DNA from 4 places in the Paenibacillus sp. NPDC055715 genome. Region 2 is predicted to be linked to each of the others. Evidence: riboswitches for the same ligand, from Rfam matches in the RefSeq annotation. Region 2 holds a riboswitch; each other region holds the start of a gene.

What was found. Region 2 has a riboswitch for cyclic di-AMP ahead of ACWGOO_RS17560 (G5 domain-containing protein). Riboswitches for the same ligand answer to the same signal wherever they lie in the genome.
Region 1: linked by a shared signal. The riboswitch ahead of ACWGOO_RS11155 (3D domain-containing protein) and the one ahead of ACWGOO_RS17560 (G5 domain-containing protein) in region 2 are both predicted to bind cyclic di-AMP.
Region 3: linked by a shared signal. The riboswitch ahead of ACWGOO_RS16325 (TrkH family potassium uptake protein) and the one ahead of ACWGOO_RS17560 (G5 domain-containing protein) in region 2 are both predicted to bind cyclic di-AMP.
Region 4: linked by a shared signal. The riboswitch ahead of ACWGOO_RS20125 (C40 family peptidase) and the one ahead of ACWGOO_RS17560 (G5 domain-containing protein) in region 2 are both predicted to bind cyclic di-AMP.

Annotation. Positions count from the first base shown of each region.
Region 1 covers NZ_JBSHGA010000005.1:205,922-210,782, reverse strand. Annotated here, with positions in the region: gene ACWGOO_RS11160 (polysaccharide deacetylase family protein) at 1-341, shown strand, start outside; gene ACWGOO_RS11155 (3D domain-containing protein) at 537-1,205, opposite strand; cyclic di-AMP (ydaO/yuaA leader) riboswitch at 1,213-1,386, opposite strand; gene ACWGOO_RS11150 (amino acid ABC transporter ATP-binding protein) at 1,634-2,356, opposite strand; gene ACWGOO_RS11145 (ABC transporter substrate-binding protein/permease) at 2,343-3,806, opposite strand; gene glgA (glycogen synthase GlgA) at 4,289-4,861, opposite strand, start outside.
Region 2 covers NZ_JBSHGA010000011.1:10,820-15,680, forward strand. Annotated here, with positions in the region: gene ACWGOO_RS17550 (HD domain-containing protein) at 1-387, shown strand, start outside; gene ACWGOO_RS17555 (TatD family hydrolase) at 429-1,196, shown strand; cyclic di-AMP (ydaO/yuaA leader) riboswitch at 1,401-1,683, shown strand; gene ACWGOO_RS17560 (G5 domain-containing protein) at 1,952-3,100, shown strand; gene rnmV (ribonuclease M5) at 3,248-3,793, shown strand; gene rsmA (16S rRNA (adenine(1518)-N(6)/adenine(1519)-N(6))-dimethyltransferase RsmA) at 3,801-4,685, shown strand; gene yabG (sporulation peptidase YabG) at 4,834-4,861, shown strand, end outside.
Region 3 covers NZ_JBSHGA010000009.1:98,723-103,583, reverse strand. Annotated here, with positions in the region: gene uvrC (excinuclease ABC subunit UvrC) at 1-327, shown strand, start outside; gene ACWGOO_RS16330 (CPBP family intramembrane glutamic endopeptidase) at 296-2,026, opposite strand; cyclic di-AMP (ydaO/yuaA leader) riboswitch at 2,279-2,427, shown strand; gene ACWGOO_RS16325 (TrkH family potassium uptake protein) at 2,891-4,231, shown strand; gene ACWGOO_RS16320 (potassium channel family protein) at 4,250-4,861, shown strand, end outside.
Region 4 covers NZ_JBSHGA010000017.1:44,236-49,096, forward strand. Annotated here, with positions in the region: gene ACWGOO_RS20115 (M1 family metallopeptidase) at 1-856, shown strand, start outside; gene ACWGOO_RS20120 (hypothetical protein) at 868-1,695, shown strand; cyclic di-AMP (ydaO/yuaA leader) riboswitch at 1,981-2,118, shown strand; gene ACWGOO_RS20125 (C40 family peptidase) at 2,124-2,624, shown strand; gene ACWGOO_RS20130 (GNAT family N-acetyltransferase) at 2,930-3,436, shown strand; gene ACWGOO_RS20135 (4a-hydroxytetrahydrobiopterin dehydratase) at 3,511-3,810, opposite strand; gene ACWGOO_RS20140 (hypothetical protein) at 3,853-4,146, opposite strand; gene motA (flagellar motor stator protein MotA) at 4,335-4,861, shown strand, end outside.

The sequences.
Region 1 (4,861 bases), on a different contig from region 2:
TTTTGGAGGCTACCGTCGGCTTTCGACCTAAGCTGATTCGTCCGCCCTATGGTGAAATTACGGAGCCTCAGATCCAGTGGGCACGTCGTCACGGCTACATGATTGTAAATTGGAACGTAGACTCCCTCGATTGGAAGGGACTGAGTAAAACACAAATTCAGCGTAATGTAATCCCGGCTACCGGACCAGGCTCCATCATTTTAATGCACGCAGGTGGAGGTCAAAGCTCCAATCTGAAAGGCACTGTTCAATCCCTGCCGGGTCTCATTCAATCGCTGAAAGCCAAGGGCTACAAATTTGTCACGGTTCCCCGGCTACTTCACACCTCGGAGCGAAAATAACAATAAAAGGGCTGTCTTACCAGCAGATGCATTCTGCTCGTGAAGACAGCCCTTTTTTTATTGACAAGTCCCATATATGAATCAGGACCCGCGATTAAGTTATTTGATATTAGTTTACATAAGATATTATGTTTTACATAAAATATTATGTTTTACATAAAATATTATGTTTATAAATTCATTTGCTTATACAGTCTATTTATCAATGACATACAGCTTCACATTTTGGAAACCAAAGTCATTCACAAAAGAAGGGCTGCCTGGAATGAAAATATCAATCCGTTTCCCTATAATGGCGCTGCCCTTATCGCGTGCTACCGCTACAAAAGATTGATCCGGCAGCCCTGGATGGGAATAGCCTGTAACCAGCACTTTCGTACCCAAGGGAATTACGCTTGGATCTACTGCAATCGTACCGAGCTTAAGCGGATTTCCGAAATAGTCCACCGCTCCCCATTTTCCATTTTCACTGGCGGCTGCGGAATACGCTGTGGCCTTCACGTCAACTACTTTGCTGTAATTAAATGTTTTGCCCCATGCTTCAACCTGTTGATCGTCACCTGCTGGCGCTTTCTCGGAAAGAAGCTGAGGCTTCGAATCCGAAGTGGTCTCTACCTTGTTCTCGTCCGGCACCTTAATTTGCACTCCTGCATATATATTGCTGGCGGCAACATCCGGGTTCTCTTTTTGCAGATCTGCTACAGATACCCCGTAACGTTGAGCAAGTAAAAAGAAGGTATCCCCTTCCTTGGCGGTATGAAGCGAAGCGGCGTTGGCTACTCCGGCTGTCTGCGCCAATCCTGCAATGGCTGTAGCCAGCACCGCAAATTTCATTGTTTTTCCAATACGTTTCAGATGTTTCAAAAAATATGTACCTCCTCTGTTATGCCTGCGAAGTTAGCTGTCGGATTCGGACTCAGGAGAAGCCCTATGCTTGTGCAATTCACCCCTAGGCAACCTTCCATCCATTCGTATGAAGAAGGATCAGAAGTTACTGCCGTTGTTACGTCCTCCGCACTTCCCATGGTTTTGGGTCCCACATCCAGCGTCTGTCGTAGCTGTCTGCTGCCCCGGTAAGTTTTGGCTCACTGTATAATATCACAATTTTGTAACCTTATCCGCATGAAAATGTTGGGAACCTTGAACATCATACTATACCTGTTGCAATTTTGTCATCAAAAAATCGAAAAAAGTTACAAAAATATGAACGAGAATGACAAAAAAAGAAAAAGCCCTCCCGTCAAACTTCCACCGCGGAGGGCTTACTTCATAACCTTAAAGAAGCTTATTTCTTACAAAACCTTGGCAAGAAAATCCCGAGTACGATCATGGCTTGGAGTACCAAAAACCTGCTCCGGTGTACCTTGCTCCACAATTTGACCGTGATCCATAAAGATAATGCGGTCTCCTACCTCGCGGGCAAAGCCCATCTCATGCGTTACGATGACCATCGTCATGCCACCCTCAGCCAGCTTCTTCATCACGTCCAGCACCTCCCCAACCATTTCAGGGTCCAAGGCGGAGGTCGGCTCATCGAAGAGCATCACATGCGGCTGCATCGCCAAGGCGCGCGCAATTGCAATCCGCTGTTTCTGTCCACCGGACAACTGATTTGGATAGGTGTCTTTTTTGTCTTCAAGTCCAACGGTACGCAGCAACTCCAACGCAATTTTCTCTGCTTCCTTTGCCGACTGGCCTCTAACCTGAGTTGGCGCAAGTGTAAGATTTTGCAGTACTGTTTTGTGTGGGAACAGATTGAAGTGCTGGAACACCATGCCCATTTTCTCACGAGTTGCATTAATGTTGTGACCGCGTGCCGTAATCGGCTCGCCCTCAAACAGAATCTCCCCGTCAGTCGGCTGCTCCAGCAGATTCATACAACGCAAAAATGTACTTTTTCCCGAGCCACTCGGTCCAATGACGACAACAACCTCGCCTTTGGCAATATCTACATTTATGCCTTTTAAAATTTCATTTTTGCCGAACGATTTACGCAGTTGTTTAACGGTGATCACTGGCTCTCAACTTCCTTTCCCATAAACCCAACAGCTTCGACAAGCTGAATGTCATTACAAAATAAATAGCGGCTGCGATTACGAACGGACTTAACCCTTGATAAGTGATATTCTTAATCGTTTGAGCCTGATACATAAGATCCACCATACCGATGGTAGAAATGATGGAAGATTCTTTAATAATCGTAATAAATTCATTACCGATGGCAGGCAGTACGGACTTAAACGCTTGCGGTAAAATGACGTGACGCATAGCTTTGCCTCGTCCCATACCGAGTGAACGGGCTGCTTCCATCTGACCACGGTCTACTCCTTGAATACCTGCACGGAAAATTTCAGCCAGATATGCCGAGCTATTCAGTGACAATGTAAGTATACCGGACTGGAGTGGGGAAAAATTGACGCCTAGCGTCAAAGCAACGCCGTAGTGGATGATCATGAGCTGCACCAGCATAGGTGTGCCACGCAGTACCTCTACGTAAGTAGTACCCAACCACTCAATAATACGTACACCGCTCATCCGAATCAAGGATATAATCAGACCAATGATAAATCCGAACAGCACCCCAAGCGCGGACAGCAACAGCGTGTTGCCGACACCTGTAGCATAAAAACTGCGATACTTCCAAAAAATATCTACAATGTTATCGGACGAGACTTTTCGATCGATACTAAGTAAACTTGCTTCTGAAGAAAACTTTTCGATGGCTCCTTCTGCTTTTAAACGAGCTAGCGTTTTATTGACAGAAGCGAGTAACTCTGTGTTACCCTTGCGAATACCTACAGCAGTTTGTGCTCCGCCATTTTCAGGAACGGCCTTGGCGAGTGCTACAGTCCCACCCATTAGATATCCTTTGGCAACCGTATCTTCAATAACAACCGCATTTACACGCCGGGTTTCAAGTTGAAGCACCAAATCAGATATTTTATCCAGTGAAGTTACAGAAGCATTTGGTATTTTTTGCGCAATTTCCTCTTGAATAGTCCCTTTTTGCGCACCTACCTTCTCACCTCTCAGGGCAGCCATTGTCGGATATTTATCCTTATCCTCCGGACGTACCAAAATAACCTGTTTGGAGTGATAATATACATCGGAAAAATCAATGCTCTTTCTGCGTTCATCTGTGGGTGTCATACCTGAAAGTACGATGTCAACACGACCACTTTGCAGCGCGGCCAGCAGTGAATCAAAGCTCATTTCCTGAGTATCCAGTTCCATCCCACGATCCTTGGCAATTTCCTTGGCAATTTCAATGTCAAAGCCGACAATGGTATCCTTATCATTGATGACTTTATGAAACTCATACGGCGCAAAGTCTGCGCTTGTGCCAAGTACAAGCTTCTGTTTAGTCTTTGCTTCCGTTCCGTATGCGGTGAGCATGGGAAGACCAGCCAACAGCAAGATAACCGCCGTCAAAACTAGGGCGGTAAAACGATATAGCTTTTTCAATCTTTTTTCTCTCCTTAAATTCTTTATAATAATAAGATTGTGTCATTATAAATGAATATGCATGAATATGCAATGCATGCAGCACATTTCAAGGACATTTCTTTATATATTGTCGCAAACCCGGAGCTGGGAAATGAGGAATTTTTGGCCTATACCGGTCTAAAAGACATTCAAATTGCCAGGAGCGGCCTTACAGGATATGAGCAGCTTTTTGGCATGGTTTATTGTAGTCGACATCTTCATTTTTGGTTTTTATTCCGCGCATTATACCGAAGGAACCGAGGAAATCGACGGACACGTCGCCGTAATGCATTTTTCCTAAGATTCCGTCTCCTTCTTCCCTTTCCCAGGGACGTCATAGGCAATTGATCACAGCAAAAAAGGGCATTCCTCAGCCACTATTGGCTTCATGAGGAATGTCCTTTTCCATCTTACTATGTCAATTCTGCTTTGTTCAGTCACTCCTGCCCGGTCGATTTAGTTCATTCGTTTCCAATCAGTGAACGGTAAATATCCAGATACGCCCCCGCCGACACATCCCAGCTGTACTCTTCTGTAAAAGCGGTATTCGTAAGCTTGGACCAATGCTCAGGCTGGTGATAAAAATCAACCGCACAACGAATCGTATGCAGCATGTCATGCGCATTGTAATTTTTGAAGCTAAAGCCGTTCCCTTCACCTGTAGACTCGTTGTAAGCATGTACGGTATCGTTCAGACCGCCCGTTTCCCGCACAATCGGGATGCTTCCATAGCGAAGCGCCAACAGCTGGCTGATCCCGCAAGGCTCAAACTTCGACGGCATAAGATACATATTGCTTGCGGCATATATTTTGCGGGACAAAGGTTCACTGAAAGCGAGCTGCACCGACATTTTCAGGGGATAACGTCCCGCCGCTTCCCGGAACCAGTGCTCAAAGGCCGGATCTCCCGTGCCCAGCACGACAAACTGAATATCATCATAATACATGATCTCATCAAGCACCCTCGTTACTAGATCCAGTCCCTTCATATCCACAAGTCGGGTTACCATCGCAATCAAAGGCACATCCGGTCG
Region 2 (4,861 bases):
GACGAGATTCTAAGTGATTTGAGTGCCCGTTTTATGGATCGCAAGCTGTATAAATATGTAGAGATCGAAAATATGGATACAGATACCATTGACGACATTCGGACAGCGCTGGAGCAGGTTGGTTTGCACCCGGAATATGATCTGGAAATTGATTTTCCGACGGATCTTCCTTATGATGTGTTTCGGCAGGGTGGCTCGACGGACAACCAGATTTTACTGCTGGGACGCAAAGGAGAAGTGAGAGAAATTTCCGAAGTATCGGAAATTGTGCGCTCCATTAGCGGTATTCATCGGGGTAAATATCATATGTACTATCCCCAAAACAAATTGGATGGGGTAAAGGACAAGCTTCCTGACGAAATAAGGAATTATTTTGTCAAACAATAGACAATTATATGACAAATAAAGTAATAAAGGAGACGAAAATTTTGAATTTATTCGACACTCATACTCATTTGGATGCGCCGCAATTTGACGAAGACCGCGAAGAAGTTATAGCACGCGCTTTCGAATCGGGAGTGACCCGTATGATTAATATCGGATTTAACCGTGAGACCATTCCGTCTACCATGAAATTGGTCGAAACATATGATTTTATTTATGCGGCGATTGGATGGCATCCACAGGATGCGATTACGATGCAGGAGGGCGATCTGGAATGGATTGCATCGTTATGCAGTCATAAGAAAGTCGTGGCGATCGGGGAGATTGGTCTGGATTATTATTGGGACACATCACCAAAGGATGTACAGCATCGGGTGCTTCGCAACCAGATTGGACTGGCTCGTGAGCTGAGCATGCCCATTGTTATCCATAACCGGGATGCACATGAAGATATTGTTAAAATTTTGCGTGAAGAAAAAGCGGGTGAGGTTGGCGGAGTCATGCATTCCTTTTCCGGGAGCTGGGAGACGGCTAAAATGGTGCTGGATATGGGCTTTCACCTCTCTTTTGGAGGGCCAATAACATTCAAAAATGCCAAGCAGCCAAAGGAGGTTCTCGCACAGATGCCGCTGGACCGTCTGCTTATTGAAACGGACGCTCCCTACCTGACGCCGCATCCGTTCCGCGGAAAGCGAAATGAGTCCGCGCACGTGGGATTGGTCGCAGAGGCGGCTGCCCAAATCAAGGGAATTACGGTGGAGGAATTAGTGTCAATTACGACCCAAAATGCACTGGGAATATTTGATATTTAGTGGAAAAGTGAAGAAATCGATTAAAATAAAGAGATAGGCGAAGATAATCATGAGTTTATTGCAGGAAACTCAAGAATATTACAATATTTTAACCGAATATTTTTAAAAATGTACTTGAAACCTGCTTTACAACATGAATAGAAACAGGATATCATCTTTTCAGTGAATTGTTGTTTGAGTGTAAACATCAACAGCTCATTTCATGAACCAGTCTCGCTGAGTCCCTTTTACAGGGAACGGGGGAACCGATATGGCTAACAGTACGTCCGGCGTATGGGCAAGAAGGGAACGTCTCTTCCGCCAGCCGGCTCGACCGAAATTCTTTTCCCGGATGGGATTGAACAGGTGGAGGGGCCGTATTTCGATTTCTTTTTGGGTCTTCGGGGTGAATGTGAAGGCGACCGCCATGAGCGGTTGACCCAAGCTAGGGCGTCTCTCTACGTCCGAACCCGACAGCTAACCCCGTAAGCGTAACAAGAGAGAAGCCATCTCGTGCATGATTTTTCCGCATATTCGCACATGCCGGAAGCCACGAAAGAGCTCTCTAGTCTCTTTTTTTGGCTTTTTTGTTGTGAATAAAAGAAAATCTGTCATCATACTGTGATTAAACAGGGGAGGACAGCATGCCGCGAAGACGGGTACATGGTGCAGGACAGTCGCAGTACGGGCTTGTCTTGTAGAAAATCTGTTATAGTCACGTCAATCTCGACTATGTCTTACTCCAGACGGCGGGCTATGTAAGGAGGACGGAGGAAATGGGCATTTTCCAAAAAGAGGAGTCCCATGAGTCACGCTCATCCAGCATGTCTTACGTATTGCGTTGGAAGCAAGAAAATGTGCGCCAGGCTGCTTTGGTTGCTATTTTTCTAATCGCACTAACGATTATGATTTCAATTCTGGTGTACACTCAATCTAAAAAACAGGTCTTTTTTGTCATCGACGGTAAGGCATCTGCGGTAGAAACCCGGGAATTCAAGCTCCAAGATTTGCTCAAAGAGCATTCTATTTCACTTCAGCCGCATGATACGGTTTCGATGCCGCTGAACGGAGCAGTAAAGGATGGGGATCGCGTAGTCATCAAACGTGCCAATCAGGTCAAAGTATCCTCAGGCAATGAGACGAAGAAGCTGTACACAACAGAAAATACAGTAGAGGGTGCCATTCGCGCCTCGGGCTATAAATTATCGTCAAATGATAAAGTTTACCCTGATCTGGATGCCTCTGTTTCGTCTAACATGGACATAAAAATCGTCCGTGTGAAGAAACAGCAGGTCGAACAGAAGCAACAGGTACCTTATCAGGTCATCAAAACGTCCGATCCGAGTCTCTATAAAGGGGATAATCGGGTCATCCAAAGCGGTAAAACGGGTATTGTGGTCCAGCATGTTCAAAAGGTATACCATGACGGAAAATTGGTATCCAAGCAGCTGGTAAACAAGGAAGTCGCGCGGAATCGTGTGGATAAGGTAATTGCGGTAGGAACGAAGAAAAAACCGGTTGTTCTTGCTGCTTCCGTTGGTCCCAAAGATGCCGTTAAGGCAACACGAGTTAGTTCGGGCAATGCTGTCCGTAAAGCAGGTGTGAATTTTAAATACAGCAAAGTATTACAAAACGTCTCCATGACGGCGTACTCCTCACAGGAATCAGGTATCGGTACACGTACCGCATCCGGTTCGCGTGTCACGGAAGGACGCACCATCGCTGTCGATCCGAGTGTGATTCCAATCGGCTGGTGGGTGTATATCGAAGGGGTGGGCTTCCGCCGTGCGGAGGATACCGGTGGCGCAATTAAAGGCTACAAAATCGATGTGTATTATGAGAGTTTGGGTCAGGCCAATCAGTTTGGTCGGAAGCACGGTAAAACTGTATATGTGATTGGACCCGTGAAGCCTGAAATCAACTAAAAACGTGTTGTATATGTTTAGGGCAATGCGATAGTATTAACATCATAGTTATGCCATGCTAAGAAGAGGATACCCTCTTCTTATTTTGTTTTCAAAAGCAGGGAAAGATGAATATAGCTTACTGTGTAGCAGTGGAGGGAAACGCAAATGATCAAGGAAGTGATCGTGGTAGAGGGTCGGGATGATACGGTGGCTATTCGCCGTGCTGTCGAAGCGGATACAATAGAAACGGGCGGCTCTGCCATTAATAAAATGACGCTGCGCAAAATTGCACTAGCGCAGGAGCGGCGGGGTGTCATTATTTTGACCGATCCCGATCATGCAGGGGAGCGCATCCGCAAAATTATCGCCTCCAAGGTGCCCGGCTGCAAGCAGGCCTTTATACCAGAGGAGGAAGCGACGCGCAAAGGGGATATTGGCGTGGAGAATGCCTCGCCTGAAGCGATCAGACATGCTCTCGCACGGGTGCATACGACGGTGGAAGGGGCCGATCCTCTAATCGATTGGGCGGATCTGATTGACGCCGGACTTATCACCCACCCGAATGCTGCTGCACGACGTATGGCTTTGGGTAATGTGCTGGGTATTGGTTACTGTAACGGTAAGCAGCTACATAAACGGCTCGCTGTGTTCCAGATTAGCCGTGAGGAATTTGCCGGTGCGCTGGCACAAATTGAAAGTGAAGGATTGTGATATCCGTATGACAGGGATTCAAGATATAGCAACACCAAGGCGCACGAAGGAAATTATTCAGCGGCACGGGTTTTCGTTCAAAAAGAGTTTGGGACAAAATTTTCTGATTGATCAAAATATTCTGAACAAGATCGTGAATGCTGCGGGATTGGACGATACGAAGGGCGCACTTGAGATCGGTCCGGGGATTGGCGCTTTGACCGAGAAGCTGGCGCAATCGGCCAAGGTAGTTACTGCTGTCGAGATTGACCAGCGGCTTCTGCCTATTCTCGAAGAAGTGCTGGCCCCTTATGAGCATGTGAAGGTACGCCATGGGGATGTGCTGAAGCTGGATTTGCGAGAGGTATTCGCTTCCGATTTTGCCGGGGTCAGTAAAGTGAGCGTCGTCGCTAATCTGCCGTACTACGTCACTACACCGATTCTGATGAGGCTGCTGGAGGACAAGCTCCCTCTGGAGAATATCGTCGTCATGATCCAAAAGGAAGTGGCTGAGCGTATGGCTGCGTCTCCTGGGACGAAGGATTACGGCAGTTTGAGTATTGCAGTGCAATATTACAGCGAACCTGAATTGGTCTGCATCGTGCCGAATACGGTGTTTATTCCCCAGCCGAATGTAGAATCGGCGGTCATTCGTCTGCGTGTGCGGGAAGTGCCTCCGGTAGAGGTGGTGGACGAGCAGCATTTCTTCGAAGTCGTTCATGCTTCCTTTGCTCAACGCCGCAAGACCATTTCGAATAACCTGAAAAGCCGCTTCTTTACCAAAGAGAACAGGGACACGCTAGAGCCGCTGTTGCTTCAGGCAGGCATAGACCCTTCCCGTCGGGGAGAGACGCTGAGTATCGAGGAATTTGCGCGTCTGAGCGCTGTGTTGCTGGAAGCCGGGATTTCCTGAGCTGACGCACGAGCTACCGCTTAGCAGTAGTCAGGGGGCCTCTGGTTACGCTCTGCACGGTTGTGGCTGGGATGCATAAGCTCCTGAGAAGGATAAGGAACCAAACTGTGCATTCACCCATACGATATGGGAGGGGTGATACAGTGTGATGATTTTAGGAGACTTGGTCGTTCGGA
Region 3 (4,861 bases), on a different contig from region 2:
AGAACCTCTCAACTACTGGTGGGGGATTCTCCCGAGGCCGTGACACTGGCCCGTAACAGTGAAGAATTTTACCTGCTGCAACGGATTCAAGATGAGGTCCACCGATTCGCCATTACATTCCATCGTGAGCAACGGGGCAAATCCATGGTAACCTCTCGTTTGGACTCGATTCCGGGAATTGGCGAGAAGCGGCGTAAGCTGCTGCTTAAGCATTTTGGCTCACTTAAAAAAATAAGAGAGGCCAGCGTCGAAGACTTCCGGCCTCTCTCTATCGGTGATAAGCTTGCGCGTCAGATTATAGCTGCCCTTCGGGAGGAGGAGTCGTAGAATACGGCTCTTCTTTTTTTATGGGCTCAAACATGACTCGATTGGGCTTCTTTGGACTAAACCAGTAAATGATGTAGCCCACGATGGCCGGTAGTACGATCCAGAACAAACCTGCGGTCAGGTTTACCGTATTTCCCAAACTCATCACGCTAAGACCCATCAAAATACTGTCAAAAATAACGTGGCTGAACATGGCGGCAATAAAGCCATAACGCAGGAACACAAAACTGAACAGCAATCCAAGGAAGGTCAGTTCGATTGGTCTGGAAAATACTGGGTATACAGGATACAGAGTATGCCCCAGTGCCCAAATCAGTGTGGTGATCAGACAGGCAACAAAAGTATTCCTCACCATCTTTTTCACCATCGGAATACCAAACAGACGGTATACGGCTTCCTCTCCAATACCTGCCATCCAGGCCATAATCGGCAGTAGCCATGGATAAGCCATGTTGTAAGGAGATTGTGTGGCATCGGTTGTGGAGAACGTATTAAACGTGCGCTCCAGTACAAAGAACAAAATGGATTGCACCCCAAGTAAAATAAATGCCCACAAGTAGCCCACATACATACTGCGAAGTACGTATAGCCCGTAGCCTGGCTCTTTGGCGCGTGGCCATGCATTCAGTCCAATCTTGCGCATCAGCCCGTCACCGCCGACCAAGGAGAAGTAGAGCGATACGGCCATGACGAAAGTAATAACCATTTGCATAACCATGAGAAAAACAAGCATGCCCCGTCTACCTGCTTCGGCTTGCAGTATAGGTAGCATGTTTAATGTCCCAGCTATGCTGGCAATAAAATATACAACAGAAAGAACAATGCCACGTACAAAGGAAGTGTGACGTCGTGTGAGTGAAGCGTATACGATGGCAAGTATGCCTAACGCCAAGCTAAATAAAGCATAGCCTGCATAGGTCATCCAATTAGCCCAGAACGTTTGTTTTTTAACATAATCCGTATAGGATGGTGGGGCAGAAAAGCTTTGTGTAAACGAGCGCACATCCCCGTCTTCAAACGTAAACGCGAGCGTAAGCACCGAGGAGCCGATTTTCTTATCGTCCACGGTATACTTCAACCCACCCTCGCCTTCAGCGGTCGCGAGCTTCAAGTCCGACGGTTTAAAGCCAAAGCGTTTTACCCAGATTCCTGCTGCCTGTTTCTTCGCTTCCAGCGTCATGTCTCCCTCGGCTGCACGTATAAGCCTGCTGCGTTCCTCCTCATCCGTAGAAACATCAGCTTGTGTGTAACTGGTGCTGGAGGTGATTCGTTTAAAGCTAACAACTTTGCCTGTGGACAAATCCACATGAATTTGCAGTTTATTTTTGGAAGAAGGTTCTGGCAAGTCAACCCGGAAGGTCTCGTAAGGATAACTTTTTTTCCATGTACGGTCATACTGTTGAAGCAGCTTTTCCCTGGATAAATAACCATACAGATCCGTTTCAGCCTGATAGGTCACAATAGGCTTTTCAGGCTGCGATTCGGTATACCCCAGCTTGGAGCGGGCAAAGTCCAGCGCGTGTAAGACAGCTTCCTGCTTGCTGATGACCTTGGCGCTCGTCAGTGCCTCCGGATTCGGATTACTCAACGAGGGAATAAGCAATTGAAAGACAAAAAAGCAAATCAGGCCAATCCCGCCCAGCAAGCCTAATCTTTTGAAGTTGGCCGTGAGCACGACCGGTTTCCCGATAGGATTCATGAGTTTCCTCCTTAATCTGTAAATAAGAACATCCATTAAAGATATCATACTGCACAGGTTCTCGCCAACAGACCTACGATATTCATGAAAATGGAGTGAAAGCACTTTAAAGTTTCAATAAAATAAGATAAGCTGCGATTAAAGGAGTCCTATTCTCCAATTACCACTAATTTAAGACGAAACCGGCTTTGTGCTCTGTATATAGAAGGATTATAATCTTGAGGCAATGGATATGAAATACATAGGTAACGATATACATTTGAGCCGAATTTCTTAGGAAAATGGGGGAACTATGTTACTGGGGTGGATGTTACAGCCGGTCTTGGACTGGAAGTGTGAATAGGGCATACTGTGCAGCCCGAATCCGCCAGCTAACCTTTTAGGCTGTGAGCAGGAACCCAGTCAGGCATTCGGTTTTCCGGTGTCTTTTTTTGTGCGATTAAAACGTTGCTGAGTTAAGTCCGCTTCGCGCTCCATTTGATCTTCCGATCGCTGTTGTCACTGAGTTTTATTGGATTAGATAAACCCTGTTAAGGTTAAAATTCAGAGACAAAGGCGAGCGCTACCGCTTCTCCAGATTCAAATGGAACGCTGCGCTGCTTCCTTTGCGGATACTTTTCTGTTTGCTAAAAAAACGGACTAAAGAAACTGAAAAGAGATTGGTGATTTTATGAGCTGGTAGTAGCGGAGGGGGCAGAATTGTTCTGAAGAAGCGCCAGCGTTTGCCTTTACCACCGGATTTTAACCATTAAAAGGGCTTATAAAATCAGAAAAAAATCCGGGGGTAACAGCAATCGGAAGAACAATCTGCACCCGGAGCGTCTCCATGTTCATAATTCACCAAGTAGGAGCAGTGATAAATAGATGAATCCCCATGCAAGATGGCTTCGGCTTTCTCCACCGCAGATATTCGTTGCGGGCTTTGCCATTATCATTCTTATCGGTAGCTTGTTGTTAATGCTGCCGATTTCCAATACAGCGGGGAAGCCGCTTGCATTTATAGATGCTTTGTTTACAGCTGCCTCCGCAACCTGTGTGACAGGTCTTGTCGTTAAGGATACCGGCACCTTCTTTACCACCTTTGGTCAGGTGGTTATCGCTGCGCTGATCCAGATTGGCGGTCTCGGCTTTATGACGATGGCTACTTTGATTGCGCTGGTGTTCAAGCGTCGTATTTCCTTGCGGGAGCGCCTGATTTTGCAGGAAGCGATGAATCAGACTTCTGTTGAGGGAATTGTCGGATTGATTCGTAGGGTGTTGCTGTACTCGCTAATTATTGAGGGCGTGTGCGCCACGATATTCGCGATTCGCTGGTCCTTTGATATGCCTGTAAGCAGGGCGATTTATTTTGGAATCTGGCATGCGATTTCCATGTTTAACAATGCAGGCTTTGATTTATTTGGTCACTTTCGCAGCCTGACAGGTTATGTGTATGATCCGATTGTTAATTTTACAGCTATGTTTCTGATTATTTCGGGTGGCATTGGCTTTGTCGTGATGTCGGACCTGACTGAATATCGCAAGCGCAAGAGACTGTCCTTGCAAACCAAGGTGGTACTCAGTATGACGGCTGCTCTGATTGTAGTCGGCACGCTCGTCATCTTTGTATTCGAGTTTACCAATCCGAAGACATTGGGCCCGCTGGATTGGGGTGGAAAGCTGCTGGGATCTTTATTCCAGTCCGTATCACCGCGCACCGCAGGTGCCAATACGTTAGATATCGCTGGCTTGCGACAGGCCACGCAGTTTTTCATCGTTATATTGATGTTTATTGGTGCCTCTCCTGGCTCTACTGGGGGCGGGATTAAGACGACAACGTTCGCGCTGCTCATTGGAGCCGTGATTTCGATGCTGCGGGGTCGGGAGGATATTGTGCTGTTCAAATATCGGCTTGCGCAGGGGCGAATTTACAAGGCTTTGACCATTACACTGCTGGGGCTGCTGTTTGTGATTGGCGTGACGATGATTTTGTCGGCAACCGAAGATCATCATTTTCTGATGATATTGTTCGAGACGGTGTCTGCATTTGGGACGGTGGGATTGTCCATGGGGCTTACACCTGATTTGACAGTTATAGGCAAGCTGGTCATTACCCTGACGATGTTTGCGGGCAGATTAGGTCCGCTCACGCTCGCTTATGCAATGACTCCGAAAAAGGGTAAGGAATTATATCGTCATCCGGAAGGCAAAATGATTATAGGATAAGGGAGTTTTCGAGTAGATATGAAAACGCAGCAGTTTGTAGTTATTGGTTTGGGACGATTTGGCTCAAGCCTGGCTTTGCAATTGGTAGATATGGGGTGCGAGGTGCTTGGCATCGACCGGAATGAGGATGTTGTGGACAGTATGAGTGAGCTGTTGACGCACACCGTCGTGGCGGACGCTACAGATGAGGATTCACTACGATCACTGGGCATCCGCAATTTCGATTGCGGCATTGTTGCAATTGGTGCTGATATTCAGGTCAGCATCCTAACTGCCATTTTGCTGAAGGAGCTGGGTGTGAGCAAAGTCGTTGCCAAAGCAATTTCTGTGCTGCACGGACGGGCGTTGGAAAAGCTCGGTGTGGACCGGGTCATTTATCCGGAGCGGGATATGGGGATACGGGTCGCGCATCAACTGGTCACGCCTAATTTGCTTGATTATTTGGAGCTGTCCAAGGAATACAGTATTGTGGAACTCAACGTCCCTGCATGTCTGCATGGCAAAACGCTATCTGAGCTGAATGCCCGCACTCGCTTTGGTTGCAGCATCGTGGCGCTTCATACGGCGAACGGTATCCTGATTGCACCAACAGCGATGGATCGGCTAAAAGCGGACGATATTATGGTCATC
Region 4 (4,861 bases), on a different contig from region 2:
CATGGAGTATCCCACACTCATTACGGCCGCAGCGGCGGATAATCTGAATCCCGGCTATAGTCTGGAACGGACGGTGGTTCATGAGATTGGGCATCAATATTTTTATGGAATGGTGGCCAACAACGAATTCGAGGAACCATGGCTGGATGAAGGCTTTACCTCTTATGCAGAGGAACGACTCATGGAGCAGGAATATGGGCTCATCCCTAACTTGCCGTTACAGTCTGGACAGGTATCATCCCCTCAGCCGTTAAACCGTGAGTCCTGGAAGTACGGCTCGGCTGCTAAATATGCACAAAATGCTTATTCTCGGGGCAAGCTGGTACTACGTGGCATTGAACGCCAGGTCGGCGCGAAAAAAATGGACCGCATTATGCGTACCTACGTCCAGACCTACCGATTCAAGCATCCATTCTCACAGGATTTTCAGCGTATCGTCGAAAGAGTCACCGGACGTTCGTGGAGCCATTATTTTGAACAATATGTATACGACGGCCAGATGGCGGATTTTTCAGTGGACCGCATTACGAACCGCAAGCTGGCCAACGGATACGAAGCAACCATTACACTCAGCAAAAAAGGGGCGGATTATCCCAAGGTCCCTGTTCAATTCACCTTCAAGGACGGCACAACGATATTCAAGGCATGGGACGGCACTGGCAAAAGCATCACCTATCGACTCAAAAGTGCATCTGCGGTCTCCCATGTGGTTGTTGATCCGCTGTACACGATTGCGCTGGAGAACAAGCATATCAACAACAGCCTGAAGGCCGAACTGAACGAAAAAAACCAGACCCGTTGGAGCATAAGTGTAACCAAGCTGCTGGAGACACTGCTTGGAAGTCTGTCATGGTGAGGTGCCTATAGATGCGTACTGTAATAAAAGAAGGCTGGGCGCTTGTGCGCATACAATTTTATATTGTCATCATTCTGTTTCTGTATCGACTGCTATGGGGCGTTTTCCTCTATCGGCTGGTACAATCCGCCGTTACTCCCCTACTGCTGCGCTACCCCGATCAGGGTCAAAATGAACTGGGACAGACCTTGTTTTGGATGGAGAGCCAGATTGCCCTGACGGACAACCGAGAGGTCCATATGTACCTGTGGATACTACTGGGGACAACGGTGCTGCGTACACTGATTACCCCCTTCATCCGGGCGGGAATATACCAAAGTCTGCATACCCATGCGACCGAGCCGCAAAGTCTGTCCTTCTTCCGTGGGATGAAACGTCATGGCTTGTCATCAATGATCTATTACGTCATCGAGCTTGGACTCCTGCTGCTCCCTGCTTTCTGGGTGGTGCCAAAGCTCTACCCTATCGTAGCAGGGGCGCTGCAATCTCCCGCCTATCTCCTACATGTACTGCCTTATGCCATCGGTTGGATCGCTTATGGCTGGTTCATCTGTCAGTGCATCCTGTACATGCAGCTAGGCACCGTAGGTGGTCACGCCATACTGTCGTCGCTGCTCGCCTTCTTTCGCCAAATCCTCCCGGCCATCGGTATTTCGCTTCTGCTCGGCGCAGGCATGCTGCTCGTCCTTGGTCTGTTCGGCACGGTGGCGATGATTTGGACGGGCATGCTGGCACTCATTCTCCAGCAAACGTATCATTTTGTTACCAGTTTGGTCAGGCTATGGCACATCAGTTCACAGTACCGACTATGGCATACCGATATCTCCGGCAGAGGTTGAACCTTCACTCCGTTCCTCCCGAACAATCTCTGGCTGTCGACAGGCAACTATCCATCTCCATTCATATCCAGGCAAACGGCATATAACTGAATACTCTTAACAAAATCTGTTCCCGCGATAAAGGGAGCAGATTTTGTTGTAACTTTTTGCAATGAAACATTTGCCAAATCCAGCCGGCTTTGTTACAATAATTGCAGTGAACTGATAGTAACAACTTTGTAATCTTTATTGTAATCTTTGCCTTAAAAACATCGTTATCGTGAATACTGCTCTCCAAGGTGCACATCTTAAGTTAAGCCTAATTCCTGGCACCTGGGAAGCGGGGGAACCAGTTTGGGTGAATTGATCTCGCAACAGAGTGGTCATAGGGGAACCTTCTACCGAATCCTTAAGCTAACCTCGCAGGCATTGGAAGGGGTATATTTTTTTTGAAGAAGAAGCTAACGATCGCAGCCATGGGACTTGCCATTGCCTTTACATCTTTTACATTCGGTGGCGGCAGTGCATTTGCAGACTCCAAGATGGACCAGGTCATCCAAGATGCCAAAGGAACGAACTACAGAAGCGGAGGCACTACACTCGACGGGTTTGATTGCTCCGGCTTCACAATGTATGTATATCAAAAATTGGGGATTAATCTGCCCCATCAATCCGGATCACAATTTAAAATGGGATCTTCCGTATCCCACGATGAAATGAGACCTGGAGACTTGGTGTTCTTTAACACCACAGGGAGAGGCATTTCCCATGTAGGTATCTTCATAGGTGAAGGGAAATTTGCCCACTCCTCATCTTCACGTGGTGTAGTAGTTAGCTCACTGAATGAAAATTATTATGCTAACCGTTATATCGGTGCAAGAAGAATTATGAGCACAGACGCTTACCACGCCGTAGCTTCTGAAACTCCTGATGACGATAACGTAGAATAACTAACGAACAGCAAGCTAACCCTGAGCCGCAATTTGATTCTGGCTGGAATCGAATTGCGGTTTTTTTATGTCCACAACATCAGAAACGTTATCGTTACTGACGAACTGACACCTCAGAAGGTTTCAATTTTTGCGAACATCGTCGGTTTTACCGTCACGGCTGGGGGAGCATATGAGCAGTAAGTCCTTCTTATTTGAATGTATGCCCGAATTGGGTATGAAATAAACACGCTTGCCAATCCCCAATAACTTGTCTACAATCTGTTGTTAATAGTTTAGGTACCTATAAAAGGAGATGGGAAGACATGCCGGCCTCAGTATCTAACTACCGGATCGTCCCGATGGACGAGCATCAGGCGGCTGCAATCTGTGAATGGCGCTATGATCCACCCTACAACATATACAGCTGGCTACCTTGGGAACAAATGAAGGCGCTTGAAGTCGAATTTGGAAGCCCCACGCTTCGCCAAGAGCAATATGTTGCCGTACTGGATGACGAGAACACACTAACCGGATTTGCTCAATATTTCCCGATGATTGGCGTGACCCGGCTAGGTCTGGGAATGCACCCCGAATTGTGTGGACATGGCAGAGGCGCCGATTTTGTCCGTGCCATTGCCGAGGAAGCCAAACGACGCAACCCGGAGAATGAAATTGATCTGGAGGTGCTGACCTGGAATAGGCGCGCCATCCGGGCTTACAAGGCAGCCGAATTTGAGCTTACGGATACCTATGAACGTCAGACTCCCGATGGCAAGAAGTCATTTCATTGTATGGTATATCATCCCGACCACCAGCCTCGTGTTCTATGATAAAGCGCCTTCAGCATACAACTGCATTGTTGTATATCGAAGGCGCTTTTATCATACGGCAGACCATGATCGGCTCAATGACTGCTACGCATTTTCTCAAAAGCTTCATTATATTGTTGGGCTTCCTTAATATCCACGGCCATAATGCCACCGTCATCCCAGGAGGTTAAGCGCAGGGTCACGGTCTTGTAATCAATTGTAATAAATGGATGATGATTAAATGCTTCTGATATAGCAGCAACTTCATCTACGAATGCAATCCCTTTCATAAAACTGAAAAAATTATATTTCCGGACAATCCAGCGTCCTTCCTCCAGTTCCCAACCCTCCAGCTTTTCCAGATGTGCTTCAATCTCTTCTTGTGTAAAAGGCATGATACGACTCCTCCCCGTTGATAAATCCATAAGACGGCCTGTTCAAATCAAAGGTACCGACATCAGCTCCTCATCTCCAATGAGTACATAGATACGGTGCTGCTCCGGTTCATTGATGACAACGCCGCTGCCCACAGCGATAACGGGCTCTGTACCCAGCGCATAAAACAGGTCTTCCGCCAGAGCTTCATTGACTTCCTGACGCCCTGCCGGATCCAGCCTGTCCCAATCTTCTGCTTCCATTTCGAAAAATTCATAGCTATCCGGAATGCTCCCCAAAGCCTCTGTCAAATCGTTCAAAATTTGTTCATACTCCCGTCCGTGCTTCACTCCCATGCCATTTCCTCCAATTATTCCACCATTCATTACATAATCACCTTATTATACCGGAAATTCGTACTTAACAAAAAAGAGAGTTTTGTCGATAAATACTATAATCCGTCTTGTAATGACGTGCCTGGGGCAAGGACGGCTCCCAGCGGCATGAAAGGATTCAAAATCTATTCTCATGGATGAGGTGTATCATGCAAATTTCAACCATTATCGGACTTGTACTCGGGATTATATCATTGGTCGTCGGGATGATTCTCAAAGGCGCGCCAGTGGTCAACTTGGTCAACAACCCCGCTGCTTACATGATTATTTTTGTCGGAACGGCAGCAAGTATTTTTATGGCCTTCCCGATGGCAGAAATTAAACGGATTCCAAAACTGTTCAAGATTATTTTCACGGAACAAAAGCTTTTGGAACGTAAAGAGCTCATCGGCACGTTTACCGAATGGGCATCCATTACCCGTCGCGAAGGTCTGCTTGCTCTGGAATCCAAGGTAGAGGAGATCGACGACCCCTTTATGCGTGGGGGTATGCGTATGATTATTGATGGTAATGATCAGGAATTCGTACGGGATGTTCTGATGGAGGACATTAACGCTACCGAGGATCGACACCGCTCGGGTGCGCTGGTTTTCTCTCAAGCTGGTATGTACGCTCCGACGCTCGGGGTACTCGGCGCAGTTGTAGGCCTGATCGCCGCTCTAGCCGACCTTAGTAA